Regions from separate parts of the Jeotgalibaca ciconiae genome, predicted to be linked through region 1. Evidence: predicted binding sites of a transcription regulator. Region 1 holds the regulator's gene; each other region holds the start of a gene.
The links. The regulator NrdR, encoded in region 1, represses ribonucleotide reductase genes. The targets are predictions, from matches to a motif close to ACACNATATATNGTGT.
Positions count from the first base shown of each region.

Region 2: the regulator NrdR is predicted to act here: its motif matches at 3,003-3,018, upstream of EJN90_RS01555 (deoxynucleoside kinase).
Region 3: the regulator NrdR is predicted to act here: its motif matches at 2,828-2,843, upstream of EJN90_RS08490 (vitamin B12-dependent ribonucleotide reductase).

Region 1 is NZ_CP034465.1:2,254,064-2,259,476, reverse strand. It holds gene dnaI (primosomal protein DnaI) at 1-450, opposite strand, end outside; gene EJN90_RS10495 (replication initiation and membrane attachment family protein) at 450-1,880, opposite strand; gene nrdR (transcriptional regulator NrdR) at 1,883-2,386, opposite strand; gene coaE (dephospho-CoA kinase) at 2,457-3,050, opposite strand; gene mutM (DNA-formamidopyrimidine glycosylase) at 3,054-3,908, opposite strand; gene polA (DNA polymerase I) at 3,981-5,413, opposite strand, start outside.
Region 2 is NZ_CP034465.1:320,654-326,066, forward strand. It holds gene EJN90_RS01545 (Gfo/Idh/MocA family protein) at 1-237, opposite strand, end outside; gene EJN90_RS01550 (PTS transporter subunit IIC) at 851-1,909, opposite strand; gene EJN90_RS01555 (deoxynucleoside kinase) at 2,270-2,941, opposite strand; gene EJN90_RS01560 (ABC transporter substrate-binding protein) at 3,209-5,035, opposite strand; gene EJN90_RS01565 (ABC transporter permease) at 5,067-5,413, opposite strand, start outside.
Region 3 is NZ_CP034465.1:1,800,154-1,805,566, forward strand. It holds gene uvrC (excinuclease ABC subunit UvrC) at 1-54, opposite strand, end outside; gene EJN90_RS08490 (vitamin B12-dependent ribonucleotide reductase) at 229-2,775, opposite strand; T-box leader at 3,081-3,355, shown strand; gene EJN90_RS14030 (hypothetical protein) at 3,424-3,597, shown strand; gene EJN90_RS08495 (SDR family NAD(P)-dependent oxidoreductase) at 3,579-4,193, shown strand; gene EJN90_RS08500 (MetQ/NlpA family ABC transporter substrate-binding protein) at 4,214-5,071, shown strand; gene EJN90_RS08505 (diacylglycerol kinase family lipid kinase) at 5,225-5,413, shown strand, end outside.

The DNA.
Region 1 (5,413 bases):
ATGATACGCTTCAACAAAACCAAATGCCAATTCCAAAGCTTCCATGCGATCTTGTGTCGGCAGGAATTTTTCCATCGTTGCCGAACGTGCGTCTTTGGAAATATTAATGGAATTAATGCGGCTTCTTAATTCTTTCTCACGTTCTTTTCGTATGGTTTCTGGACTTGGCATATAAACTACATCGATATATCCTGCATTCAATGCCAGTTCAGGAATATAACCGGGATTTTGTCCTTCTTCCCCTTTAGCAAGTTTCTGTTTTTCTTGCACAAACTCATGTAACTTCGAATAACTATTGGATATAATTTCTTGAGAAATTTGTTCTTGATGGTTCGATAAAAACGTCTGAACATCGGAATCGGCAAGAATCGATTGAACCATTTTTTCAAATTTCTCACTATTACCGGGACGACTCATATAATTTCGGAATCCTTTTCCAATATGATCCATCATGAATCTCCTGCCTTTCCACTATTTCTAAATTTCTTCAAACGTTCATTGAATCTCTTCTGAACATCTTCAGGTAACATCTCTTCCGTGATTGGTCCTTGATTATCTTTTGCCCAATCCGGCAGTTTTTCCACCTTGCGAACAACATTCTTCCCATAGTAACGAGCTGAACGATTTTCTTCGCGTTTTTCTGCAGCTGCTTTTTTCTGGCCAACAAATTGTTTTGTTTTTTCAATTGCCTGCTCAGGTTTGGTAACGTTCGACTGAGTCCAATCATTGGCAATTGTTTCCGCTATCGCCTTTATAAGCGTTGGATGTTTTTGAATAACGAGCGAATAATACACGAGCATATTTAATACGGCCGGTTCCAACTTATGTTCAGCTAGTAAAACTGTCAGCAAGTTTTTCTCTGCAGCTGTTACCGTTCCATTTTTCTGCTTTTTTATATTGCTAATAAAAGCGATAGGAGTCATACGCTCGCTTTGTGAAATTAGTTTGATTTCACTCGTTGAAAAACCTGCTTTCGTTAACTCTTTTATCCGATTCTCTGTTTTTGTTTCTGTCTGTTCAATGGTACTCATCACTTTATCTTGGATACGCTGATTTGAATACGGTTTGTTAACAGATAACTGTAAAATGATTTGTTCCAGCTCTTTTGTATTCACTTCTCCGGTTTCTAAATCCGTCGCTCTCAAAAGATATTGAGACATTTCCATTTCATCTATTCCAAATAAATGATGAAAAACGTTAATGCTCTCTTGAACTTCTTTTGTTAAGGCATTTTTGCTAAAGAATTCTTTCTGTAACAATTGCTGTAACAAATTAAAATCGAACGTTTGATTGTCCAAATGTGGCTTCTTGCCATTATTTACATCCATATAAGCTAGTCCCTTTTGATCAATCAAACCATTTTTCTGATAAGAAGCAGCAGAGACATTATAAACATCCAAAAATGATTTCGTTATATTCTTATAGGCAGCTTTATCCAGTATCGGAAAGCTGAACTTTTTTTGTAAAGAGTGTAATTTATTCTCGCCGATATGTTCCAATAAAAGGACTCTCATTAAGTCATCTTCAAAAAACTGTTTACTGCTAAGGGGTGGGCACGGCTCATAAATATACGTTTTGTCAGATTCATCTTTCAAATACGTATTTAACAAACCGATCCCTTCCAATCGTGCTCGTGCTTGATAAAGTTCAGGAATCCCAACGCTCACTAATGTTAAAAGATCGGAATGAAGACGCTGTTCACTACGATAGCTGCCCTCTTCTACTTCTGACAATAACGTCATATATAAACTATAAGCTTGCGGTCCAATAATGGGTTGATATAAAAAGGTGATGATTTTTTTATCAATATTCGTTATAAAATTGGTTTGACGGATAATCAAAGGATCTTTTGGGCTTAAATCTTTCCAAGGGTAACTCATTCTTACGAATCCTCTCCATCATTCCACGCATCCACTGGTTCGTTTTCATCCGGGTCTTTCTTTTCTAGTTTTCTTAACTCATCAAGAAACGTTTGGCGATCAGAAAACTGGCGGTATACACTCGCAAAACGAATATAAGCCACATCGTCAATTTTTACTAATTCATCCATTACGTGCTTGCCAATTTCCAGACTTGAAACTTCATTTTCACCCAGTGCACGAATTTCTTTTTCAACTTTATTGACAACTTCTTCCAGTTGCTCCAAGGCAATCGGACGTTTTTCACTTGAACGAACTAATCCACGCAATAATTTTTCACGACTAAATTCTTCACGTGTGCCATTCTTCTTGATAACCAGCAATGGTGACTGTTCAATTCTCTCAAAGGTAGTAAAACGATGATGGCAATTCTCACATTCTCGTCTGCGACGAATCGAGTTATTATCATCGATGGGGCGGCTGTCCACGACCCGGCTTCCATTATAGTGACATTTCGGACATTGCATCTCCTTAACCCCTTTCTCTCTATTTCTTTACCGCAAGTATACCATATTAACCGTCTTTATTTGGATTGTTTTAGAATTTCATTTTATCCAACCATTCATCTATTTGTAAATAGGTATCTTCTATTTTGTTGCTGTTATCAATTAAAATATCTGCTAGTTGTTTCTTCTTTTCAATCGATAATTGACTGTTGATTCGGTCTTGAGCTTCTTTTGTGGTTAATCCATTTCGTTTTATTAATCGCTCTAGTTGAATCTCAGGCGGTGTATAAACGACCATTACAGCATCGCAAACTTCTTGATAAGATGCTTCATAAAGTAATGGAATATCCAAAACGAGTAACGGGATATCTTGTCGACGATAATCAGCTACTTTTGTTAAAATCCACTCACGGATATTCGTTCCTAGCAACTGATTCAACAATTCTCTTTTCGTTTCATTATCAAAAATAATCGCTCCTAGCTTTTTGCGATTCAAACTGCCATCCTCTGATAAAACTTCCTTGTCGAAATGGGTAACAATGCTCTGCAGTCCTTCCGTTCCTACTTCTACAACTTCACGAGCACCGATATCAGCATCTACAATAGGGATATTTTTACTGGCTAAATAATTTGAAACAGTACTTTTACCACTAGCAATTCCGCCGGTTAATCCTAGGATAAACATCGATTAGAGAGCCCCCTTTTTATCATCGTCTATATAAATTTGACAGTTTGGACAAAAATGGGTCCCCCTTTGACCAACCTTAATTTTTTCAATCGGTGTTCCACAGCGCGGACAAGCTTCATTTTTTTTACCATATACATTCAACAAGACTTGAAAATGGCCTTCTTCACCAAAGGTATTCTTATAAGAACGAATGGTAGAACCCCCTGCTTGCACTGCACGCCCGATGACATCAATGATTGCTTCGTGCAAGTGTTTGGTTTCCTCTTCGTTTAATTTATTTGCAGGCTTTTGTGGATTAATTTTTGCTTCAAACAATGATTCATCCGCATAAATATTACCCACCCCTGCTACTACCTGTTGGTCTAAAATAACTGTTTTGATTGCTCGGCTCGTTTTTGAGAGTCGATTTTGGAAATCTAATATTTTGAAGGTTTCTGGAGTTGGTTCTGGTCCTAATTTTTGAATCGGCCCATATTCATCCTGTTTATCAATCGGAACTAAAGCAAAACGTCCGAATTTCCGTACATCTAAGTATCTTAGCTGACGGTTATCATTGAGATGAAATACCACATGTGTATGCTTTTTTAATGGCTCATCAGCTTTTGAAACTTCAAATTTCCCTTCCATACGTAAGTGAGAAATCATAGCCCAATGATCCAGTAAAAAAATCAGATATTTCCCTCTTCTTTCAACCGTATGAATCTGTTCGCCAATTAAGACCTCTTTAAATTTTTCAGAAGAAAAAGGTGGTGTAATCATCCGGTTCCAAAAAACATCAACATCAGTAATAACAGTTTTCGAAATCGTTTGGTTTAACCCTCTTCGAACAACTTCTACTTCTGGAAGTTCTGGCATTCTTATCATTCCTTTATTATGAACAGGATAGGAAACAGAAATAATCTGTTTTCTATCCTGTTTCAAGTTCATTTATTTAGCATCGTACCAGCTATCACCGTAATTGCTGTCAACAAGCAACGGTACGGTTAAATCAACTGCATTTTCCATGATTTGCGGGACGAGTTCTTCTAGTATTGCTACTTCTTCTTCAGGGCACTCAAAAATCAACTCATCATGTACTTGTAAGAGCATTTTTGCCTGAAGATTTTTTTCTTTAATTGCTTTTTGCATACGAATCATCGCTACTTTAATAATATCCGCGGCAGATCCTTGGATTGGCGAATTGATTGCCGTTCGTTCAGCAAATGAACGTAAATTGAAATTACTGCTCTTGATGTCCGGCAGGTATCTTCTGCGGTGGAATAATGTTTCCACGAAGCCTTTTTCTTTCGCCTCTTCCACAATTCTTTCCATAAACGCTTGAATACCTGGATATTTCTCAAAATAACGATCAATAAATTCTTTTGCTTGTTTTCGAGTAATACCTAAATTTTGGGAAAGACCGTAATCACTGATTCCATAGACGATACCGAAGTTAACAGCTTTGGCTTGGCGGCGAATGTTTCCATCTACTTCCTTTGGATTTTCAATGCCAAATACACGCATGGCGGTAGAAGTGTGAATGTCTTGTCCTTCGATAAAAGCTTCTTTCATGTGTTCGTCACCAGAAATATGTGCCAGCACACGTAACTCAATTTGTGAATAGTCTGAAGCAAATATCTTCCATCCTTCTTTTTCTGGAACAAATGCCTGACGAATCTTTCTTCCCTCTTCCATGCGGATGGGAATGTTTTGTAAATTTGGATCTGTAGAACTTAAACGACCCGTTTGTGTTAATGTTTGGATATAACGGGTGTGTACTTTCCCTGTTTCAGGCTTGATATATTTTAATAAACCTTCTACATAAGTTGATTGAAGTTTAGCAAGTTGACGGTAATCCAGAATCATTTGAGCGATCGGTACAGTCACACTTAACTTTTCTAGCACATCTACTGCAGTCGAATAACCTGTTTTTGTCTTTTTAATCGGCGTAAGTCCCATTTTTTCAAATAAAATCACGCTCAATTGTTTAGGAGAATTGACATTAAATTCTTCCCCAGCCTCTTCATAAATCTGTTGTTCCATCTCTTCCAGACGTTTAGAAAATTCAACTTTCATTTTTTCCAACTGTTCAGGCTCTACTTTGATACCGGTTATTTCCATTTCCGCAAGAACCATTGCAAGCGGTAATTCCATTTCAAAGTATAAATCATATTGGTTATTTTTTTCTAATTCTGTAATTAGTTGAGTTTTCAATTTCAGAATGGCCTGTACTTTTCTAGCAAGATGTTCAAATAGAATGGCATTGTCTTCTGGAACTGCGATTTTTGCGCCTTTTCCATAAACGGTCTCATCAAAAGAAACATCTGTATACTGATATTCTTGGGCTACTGCCGCAATATCACGACCGCTATCATTTGTAT
Region 2 (5,413 bases), 1.0 Mb from region 1:
CACAATGACATAATCAGGATCCAAATCATCCAACATCTGATCATATTCCGTATAATGATAAGTAGGAACTTTCTTTTGTCCATGCCTTTCTAATAAGGTATTTGCATAGTTCATTCGTGTTTGTGATAAATCACAGAATCCTACAATCTCGCTTGTTTCTTGGTAGGTTGTTGCAATTGCTTCATAAAAAAAGCGTGCTCTCCCGCCAGTTCCAACTTGCACGTATCTTTTCTTCATTCCATAATCACTGTCCCATTCTGTTTTATAGTGAAGCTTACTCTTATATTGCCATAGACCTACAAAAGCAACAATTGAATACCACTGAAAACGTTTAAGTAGTGGAATAAAGATTATCGCTGTAATTAGAAAAGCGGAACAAGTCTGCCATGATCTATAAGAAAAGCGGACAAGTCTGCCTTGACCTATGAAAAAATAGGAAATTTGTCCCTGAATGAGCAGCGAAGCGCGCAATGGGGCAAATTTATCTTTTTTTCACTAGGTCAGGACTTGGGAGCTAGACATTGATGGTTGAACTTATAATCCCCTAGTCTATAAAAAATGCGAATAGCCTCGTGAATTATCTTTTGGCTGAACGCATTTTCTCGCACTCTCTTTTAAATGTGCTCGGAAATGCAGCAACCCTATGGCTTCTGAAATTCCTGCGAGGCAAAATCGCCTCTCTGGTATTTCTTCCAGCCTACGGGTGGCTGAACGCATTTTCTCGCACTCTCTTTTAAATGTGCTCGGAAATGCAGCAACCCTATGGCTTCTGAAATTCCTGCGAGGCAAAATCGCCTCTCTGGTATTTCTTCCAGCCTACGGGTGGCTGAACGCATTTTCTCGCACTCTATTATTCAAAAGAAATTTTATAGTCGATTGGTTTTACTAATGGAATGATTGTGGTAAATATCTTCTGAAAAAGCAGTCCTAACATTACCGGTGCAACTCCGAACAAGACAAATACGATTATCATATTTGTTGTGGAGTAGTCATTCGTTGTATTAAGTGCCGCCATTGGTCCTAATAACCCACTTAAACCAAAACCAGCGCTTGTCGGCGTGCCTTGAATATTCAGCCATCCTCCTAAAGCCCCAAGAACTGCTCCATTACATAAAATAGGAATCATGGTAAGTGGCTTTTTCATTGTATTTGCCATTTGAATTTTTGGTGAACCAATTACATGAGCTAAAGAAGTCCCTAAATTGTTAACAGACCAGCCCGCAATTGCTAAGCCGACGCCTGCCGCAACAACGCCTAAATTAGCTGTTCCTGATCCAACACCTGCTAAATTAATAGCAGTAGCGATTGCAACAGTCGAGATAGGAGAAACAATTAAAACTGCAAAAATCATTGCTAATAGACTTCCCATCAAAACTGGCTGTAAATCAGTAATATGCATGACGCCTTGGCCAATTATAGTAGAAATGTTTTTTACATGTGGAAGCGTCAATAAGCTGATTCCACCCGCAACACAAATTAGAATAGACGGCATCGCCAACATATTATACGCCCCTAATTTATCACCAATAAGTTTGATTAACAAAATGGATAGTACTGCTGCAAGTCCTGTATTGATTACATCTCCCGTTCCCTTGAAGAGAAAACCACCCGCTTCGTTAACAGACATCACTCCACTACCGATAACAGTAACCATCATTAAAGATAAGGTTTGAATCGGACTTAATTTAAATTGATAACCGATCGCTGCCCCAATTGCTGCTGGCATTAACGAAGCGACAAATTTCAATAATACAATCCAAGTTTCTACTTGGGGTATGATTGGAACAAACAACTTTAACAATTCTCCGAAAATAGATCCCGGCATCAATACTAAAACAATCCCCAAACTCATCCCATTTAATATTTTTAACATGAAATCTTTCCCAGAAATCCCAATCATCTTATCCATCTTACTTCCCCCTATGTTTTCTTTTTTAAACACGAAAATGCCTGCTTCAATTTTTAGAAATCGAAACAGGCAATTAGTTAGTAATCATAATAATACATATAGATATTAGAATGAAAATGTTCTATTTTGCCTATATCGATTTCTTTGAAATCTATAGGCAACTTTTTTGAACACGTTCAAATGCTTTAGCTACTCTATAGATTGATTCTAAAGTAATAGCTAAAGTAAAAGTTATTTAATTGTGGTTGTGGCATAAGATTCATTTTTTTCTTCATAATCATGCATTCCCCTCAACTAAGTTAGGGCCAGTATAGCAAAATGATTTAAGAAACTCAATAGAAAATTCATTATTTTCTCATTTTAACTCAATGAATAGCTTTCCATACTAGTATCTTCTGATATTCTTGATTCTATCAAAGCTTTCTCAATAATGTTGATGATCTCTTGTTGATCCTCCATACTATCAACAACATCAAAATCATCAATAGAGATTTTGATTTTTGGACTATAATCGTAATCGAGATACCATTGTTCGTAATTATCAAATAATAATCGGTAATATGCTAACAAGTCGGGATTATTCTCAATTTGTTCAAAATCTCTTCCCCGTCTTTTTATTCGCTCTAGAATCATTTCAAAAGAACCATCCAGATAAATCAATAAATCTGGAGCTTTTTTAGGAATCCCCTCTAGCTCTTCCATCATATTGTCTAACAAGTCATTATAGATATCCATTTCTTCCGTCGAAATATTTCCTTGCAAATAATTTACTTTCGTAAACAAAGCATCTTCATAAATCGAACGATCCAGCACATTATTATCATCGCTCAAAGCCGCTTTTATACTTCTAAAACGTGCATTTAAAAAGAATATTTGTAAACTAAACGCCCATTTCTCTTGGTTTTCATAAAATTTATCTAAAATTGGATTATGGTCGACACTTTCATAAAAAGCTTGTGTTCCCATTTTCCTTGCAATAAACTCTGTATAGGTAGATTTACCCGCGCCAATCATTCCAGCTAAAACAATCACACTCATCAAATCCCTTCCTTTATGTTCAAATAACAACATTTAGTATTGTACCATTCCGTTTGTACAATATATAGTACTTTCTTACTACTATTCGAAAAAAAACAGAGTCCAGAAGAATTCTCTGGTCCCTGTTTTTTATGTCTAGCTGCCAAGTCCTGGCCTAATGAAAAAAAGATAAATCTGTCCCATTGCGCGCTTCGCTGCTCATTAGGGCTAATTTCCTATTTTTTCATAAGCCAAGGCGGACTTGTTCGCTTTTCTAAATAATTATTCTGCTGTTTCTAAATATGCTTCATAGAATTCTTCTACTTTAGCTGGATCTGCTACTAATTCATTTCCTGTATCCACTAATGGGCTAACCGTTGAATATGCTTTTAGTTTGCTTCCATTATAAGCTGCGTTGATTTCATCTTGATTAATGGAGTACAAAATTGATTTACGTAAATCCGCACTCTCTGAAACTTCACGTCCACTTGTATTTACTAGCATATAGGTTACCGCATTACTTGGAATACTTTGTAACGCCAATGACTCTTCGCCTTCAACAATTTCATATTTCGTTTCATCCAATCCATATAGCAAGTGAACTTCGCCAGCACGTAGAGAAGATAATGCACTATCCATATCTGCAATGAAACGAACCGTTACATTAGCAATATTCGCTGTATTTTCTGTATCTGGCATGTACGCTGGGTTCTTCTGGAATGTTGCTTCATAATCATTTTTTTGAATCATGATGTAAGGGCCACTTGCATATAAATGATTGTCGTAAGTAGCACCTTCGGTAACTGCACGTTGGTCACCGTATGCAATATCGTTATTTACATCATAGCTGGCAATATCATAAGTATTGATACTTTCCACTTGTTTCTGTGAAACGATTCCAGCCGATTGATGCGCTAGATAATTTAATACTTGTGGGAAAGGCTCAGTTGTTGTTAACTTAATAACTTGGTAATTTCCTGTTGAGTTATCAACTTGGTCAGCTCCTTCAACTACTTCGTTGATTGGATTTGATAAGTTTTCTTCCAGAGCATCTAAAATATTACCCGAACCGTCAGACAACTGTGTATCTTCTAATTCATTTAAATCAGTTACCAATTCTACTGTATCAATATGTTCATGCAGTGAATAAGTACGATGGTCTGGAACAGAATTTTGATCTTTCGCACGGTTCATAGAAAAAATAACATCTTGCCCGCTTACCATTTCTCCTGTATCAACTGCTTGTCCTTCTTCTACTTTTGCGAAGTTAATATCGTCACGTAAAACAAAGTAATATTCTGAATTTCCTTCTGCAATTGCATGGCTATAGGATAGGGAACCATCTGAGACTACTTGATCATCATCCGTTAGGTTTACTAAACGAACATACATGTTTGTGTTCAATTGGTTAATGGATCCATCATTTCCTTTTACAGGATCCAATGAAGTAAGGTTTCCATTTGCTTGCGTTAGTAATAGGGTGTCTGTATCATTCAATGATTCATCTAAAAAAGATACTGGCTCCCATGCAAATGCACGTGATTTTGATAAACGAATAGTGTCAGGATTCAAGATTTCTTCATTAAACGCTTGAGCTTTTAAGGACGTATACAATGGGATAATATACGCATTCTCTGTTACAAGCGCATCTTCCAATTCTTTATATGTGTTGACATACTCTTCTGGTGTTTCTAAAGCTGCTTGATTAATCAATGCATCCACGTCTGAATCAGACATGATACTGTAATCACCATCGGTTATGAATAGGGATCGTACCGCATAGTCTGGGTTTCCCGTTACAGTTGTCCAACTTGAGATAGCCAAATCGTAATTACCAGCGTCTTTTTGAGCTGTGAAGCTCGCATAATCAGGCTGTGTATTCAATTCGACATTAAAGCCATTTTTAATCAGTTGATCACGAACAATATTCATGTCCGTTTCATTTGAACTTGTTCCTAATATTTCGATGGTTGTTTTTTCTGTTGTTTCAACGTTAGACGAAACATCCGTACCATCTGTTGGTTGATTTGCGTCTCCCTCAGTTTGAACGGAACAAGCAGCTAGGGTCAAAGATGCTGTAGCAATGAATGGTAATAATTTTTTCCTCATAATATTGTACTCCTCCACTATCATTTTTTGATTAATTCAATCTTGGGTCTGTCGCATCACGCAATCCATCCCCTAAAAAGTTAAACGATAAAACAAGTAAGATAATGGCTAATCCTGGATAGATCGCCAAGTGCGGATTTGTTTCTAGATATTCACTCCCTATTCTTAAAATATTTCCCCATTCTGGGACGTGAGCCTCTACTCCTAATCCAAGATAACTTAAACTGCTTGTAGAAATAACGGCTGTTCCTATTGTTAAAGTTGAACGAATAATCATGGGTGCCATCGCGTTGGGAATAATATGCTTTCTGAGAATAGACCAATTTGTCTGTCCAAGCGCTCGTGCTGCTTCTACATATTCATAATTAGTCACTTGCA
Region 3 (5,413 bases), 450 kb from region 1:
GCCCGGCAACTCAGGTAGAATCGCCAGTTTCTGATTTATTTCTTCTCTGCTCATACTTTCCAATCCTTTACAATCTGATAAATATAGTATAACACGAGTTCGTAAATTCTGATGAGTGAAGGATCAATAGTTGGAAACGGAAAAGAGGGATCTTCACACCAATAAAACTCGTAAACTACCATAAAAAGCCTGTACATCCACTAGGGATATACAGGCTCCAAACTTTCATTATAAACCGCACTTCAACTGAGCTGCACAGTTGTTACAGGTATTGCAGCCGCCTAAATCTTCGACTGTACCGATACGACAGATTGGACAAGTATCACCAATCTCGTTTCCAATTGTGACATCCGTTGCTTCCAAATCAATAATGGAATCGACAAGGAAGGTTTTGTCTTTATTCACTTTTGCAGCTTCTTTTTCTTGTTCTGCTTCTTCATCAAATGTATTTTCTTCCGCCTTTAAAGTAAGGACTTGGCTATCACGGCTTCCATCTACATAAACCGTGCCGCCTTTTGCTCCTCCATCATAAAGACGTTCATAAATTTTCTCAACTTGTTCAACAGTATATCCCCTTGGTGCATTTACCGTTTTCGAAATAGAACTGTCTACCCAACGTTGAATCGTTGTTTGTACGTCAACATGCTCTTCTGGAGAAAGTTCCATTGCTGTAGTGAAGAAGTCAGGCAAGTTATTCGGATCAGCGTCCGGATGACGGTCCAAGTACTCTTGAACGATTTCCGCTTTCACTTCAATAAATTTACCGAGACGTCCACTTCGGAAGTAAGAGAAGCTGAAGTATGGCTCTAAGCCTGTAGATACTCCTGCCATAGTTCCCGTAGAACCAGTCGGTGCAACAGTCAATAGGTGAGAGTTACGGATACCATATTTCAAGACACTTTCACGAATATGTTCTGGCATACGTTTCATATAGCCAGTATTTACAAATTTCTCACGCAGTTGTTGTGTTTCTTTACCCGTTTCTCCGACTAAGAATGGGAAGCTGCCACGCTCTTTGGCGAGCTCAATACTTTCATCGTATGCAGTAACTGCGATCGTTTCAAATACTTGGTCGATTAATTGATTGCCTTCTTCTGAACCATAACGGACACCACAGTAAATCAACATATCTGCAAGTCCCATGATTCCTAAACCTACGCGACGTTCACCTAGCGCCTGCTTACGGTTCTCTTCTAAGAAATACGGAGTTGAATCAATCACGTTGTCCTGCATATGGACACCCATACGAACCGTTTTTTCTAATTTGGCAAAATCAACCATTTGTAAATCTTTGTTAACCATTTCAGCTAAGTTTACAGCTGCTAAATTACATACAGAGTATGGTGCAAGAGGTTGTTCGCCACAAGGGTTTGTTGCAACGACTTTCTGTCCATACGCTTTAGCATTCGTCATATTATTTGCATTATCGATAAAGAAAATTCCTGGTTCAGCAGCATAAGTTGCACAGATATTAATTAACTTCCATAAATCACGTGCTTTCATTGTACGGTAGGTGCGGACCGCATGCCCTTGCGCTTCCCATTCACGTACATCTCCAACATTTGCCCATTCTTTATCATAATATGCCATTTCTTCTGCAGAATAATTCTCTACATCTGGAAAACGAAGTTCATAATCGGAATCACTCTTGACTGCTTCCATAAAATCATCTGTAATACATACGGAAATGTTCGCACCGGTCAGGAATTCAGGGTCATTTACTGAATAAGTACCGCCGTCGCGAAGTTTTGCTTCTGCATCACGGATAACGGATTGATCGAAACCGCCATTTCCAGCAATGTTTTTATAGTTCACGATTCCTGTGTACATATTAATTTCTTTCGCTGAAAATGGTATGAATTTCAGTTTGTCATGCGCCAATGTACGAATTTGTTCATCTTCAAAATTTTCGATAATATAACGTAAAATGCGCGGATTTTGCATTTTTGAAATAATGAATTCGGCAATGTCTGGATGCCAATCAGAAAGCATAATCATTTGAGCTCCACGGCGAGAACCACCTTGTTCAACAAGGTGCGTTAATTTCGCGATATCATCTAGCCATGAGACAGAACCAGAAGAACGACCGTTAACCCCTCGAGCAAGTGCATGTCTTGGGCGTAACGTAGAACCATTTGTTCCCACTCCGCCACCGCGGCTCATGATTTCCATTACTTCTTTACGGTGATCAGAGATTCCGCCACGTGAATCAGGAACGAAAGGCATTACGTAACAGTTAAAGTAGGTAACATCTGTACCAGAACCTGCTCCGTATAGTACACGTCCTGCAGGAATAAAATTTTTCACTTTTTGTTCTTCGTAGAATTTTACAAAAGCTTGGTATCGCTTCTCAGGAGAAATTTCTACTTCCGCTAATCCATGTGCATTTCGCATGGCGATTTGTTCATAGAATAATTCTAGTGGTTTATCAAGCGTGATAATGGAACGACTAACGATACCTTCTTCTTCCATACCGAACGTATCAATATTTTGTCGATATTCTTCAGAAACTAAAATACGAGCAGTTCCTTTGTCCCAGTCTAAAGAAAGAATCGTACCCGTTCCACGAGCAGGATATTTTGGATCTTCTTTTACTGTTAAAAGAACAAAGTCGCCTTCTTTTAAGGTTTCTTTTTTTGTATCTTTAAAAGAGTAACGGTCTAACATTACCAAACGAGCGACACCATTATAAGTAATCTGCATATCTTCCGTAATGGGGAAAACAGCGTCAAACTTCTCAATATCTTGATTTAATTCTTCGAAACCTTTTTTCAAAGTGGATGAAATTTCTGTTGCCACTTCTATCACTCCATTCATATATTGAAAAACACTATATATAGTGTTGTCTATTTGAAATCTACACTATATATACTAAGGGGTATCTGATAGAAAAGCCAGTAAAAAATGTTGTGAGGCATACTGAAAAAAACAGAAAACAAAGGACGACGCCTTTTATAAGAAAAAAAACCCAATATGTAAAAGAAATGTTAAGTAGTTTCTAAGGAGAGAATGAAAAATTATTTGACAAAACACTCCTGCAACGTTATAGTTTCATAAGATGAGATTTTAATGAGTAAAATAAAAACACAGTGATAAGAAAAGTACGTTTTTGCCGGCATTTACCAGAGACCCTTGGAAGCTGAAAAGAGGGAAGAAAAGCAAAATGGAAAATGATCTTTGAGTGGAGTTGTTGAATGTTCAGATAGCATGGACTTGAGACAGCTACGGGAGTACCCGTTACAGTAACAGAGTCTTCAAAGAAGTAATTCTTTGAGTACTTGGTGAGGTGTTGTCTGCAAAGGCAACACGAACAAAGGTGGTACCACGTGAAGCAATACAACTTCCCGTCCTTAGGCAAATAATCGATTGGATTATTTGTTTGAGGGCGTTTTTTTTGTGTATACAATTCGGGAGGTGTTCAATGTGATTAGTATTGATTTGAACGGAAAAGCAGCTTTTGTTACTGGCGGGAAAAATGGAATTGGTGCTGCCATCGTTCAAATATTTCTGCAAGCCGGCGCGCAGGTTGTCTCTGCTGACTTTGCCTATGCAGAAGAATTTCAAGCAAAAGATAATTTTTGGCAACTGCTCACGTAAATCTTGCAGAAGAAACATCGATTGATTGCTGGTTGGAAAATAGTTTGAATCATTTTGGCGGAGTCGATATTTTAGTGAATTGTGCAGGGATTTCTACCATGGATTTTGTTGTTGAGAGCAATGTGTCAGACTGGAACCGGGTGATGGAAGTAAATGCAAAAGGCGTTTTTTTGACTTCCAAAAAAGTAGGGAAGTGGATGCAAGAGAGGGGACAAGGCGGGCGCATCATCCAAATTGCATCCCAAGCTGGGAAGAATGGCTATACAGCGATGGGAACCTATGCAGCATCGAAACACGCAGTACTCGGATTGACGAAAACAATGGCGAAAGAGTTAGCGCCAGATAATATTTTAGTAAATGCAATTTGTCCAGGAATTGTCGAAACCGCGATGAAAAAAAGAGAACGCGTGGAAGGAGGTCTGATTCGCCAGATGACAGCAGAGGAAATTTATGCAGAAGATTGCTCACAAGTTCCACTAGGAAGAACAGCTGAATCGGAAGAAGTTGCCAGCGTGGTGCTTTTCTTGGCGAGTCCTTTGTCTTCCTATATGACAGGGCAAGCGATTAACGTAACAGGTGGAATGACCATGCATTAAGAATAGGGAGGAATTAGAAAATGAGGAAAAGAAAATGGATAATAAGTTTAACGGCTGTTGCTGCTTTGTTTTTGGCTGCTTGCGAAGAGAAGTCGGAAGGAGTTGCTGGGGAAGAGAGCGACGACAAAGTAATCGTTGTCGGATCACAAGCATCGGACGCTCAGATCTGGCGATTCATTGCTGAATCAGATGCAGCAAAAGAAGCAGGAATCGTGCTTGAAGTGGAAGAAATTGACGGTGGACCACAATTAAATATCTCCACCGTTGATGAGGAAGTGGATGTTAATGCATTTCAATCTTTGGCATATCTCGAATCTTTCAATGCTGAATCGGGTGAAAAACTAACCGCTTTTGCGACGACATACTTGGAGCCGATGGGAGTCTATTCAGATAAATATACATCTTTGGATGAACTCCCTGATGGAGCAGAGATTGCCATTGCAGACAACCCATCCAACGCTTCTCGTGGGCTGCTCTTACTCCAAAAAACAGGGCTGATTACTTTGCCGGACGATTTTGGTGCTTTAGGAACGATGTCAGATATTATTGAAAATCCCAAGAGTTTGAAGTTTATAGAAATTGATGACACAACTGGCCCGCGTATTTTGCCAGATGTTGATATTGCATTGATTAGCAACACCATTGCCTTAGAAGGCGGTTTGAATGTGTTAAATGATTCCTTATTCTACGAAGAGGTTGGGGAAGATACAAAAAATAATATTAATATTCTCGTTACTCAACCGAAAAACGCCGACAATGAAGAAATTTTAAAACTTGGCGAACTGTACCACAGCGAAGAAGTTCAAACTTATATTGAAAAAGAATTTGGAGGAACAAAAGTACCTGTTCAAGTAGAACTGACTGAATTGGAAAAGTAAAGTACAGGACATAACTCTCACGAAAATCAGTTGTTTGGATTTTTGCAACAAACGCCCTATCTGTAAGAAATTTTTAAAAAGAAAGTTTTCAACATATCCCACTATAAACTATTGTATAATATGAAAAGAAGATGTGGGAAACTGGGGGATACAATTGTGAGAGCAAGAGTGATTTATAATCCATCAGCAGGACGCGAACAAGTGAAACGCAACTTGGTGGATATTTTACAAATATTAGAGGAAGCAGGTTATGAAACGAGTGCCTTTCAAACGACACCTGAGCCCTTTTCTGCAAAAAAAGAGGCGCGTAGAGCTGCATTAGCGGGATATGACTTAATTGTC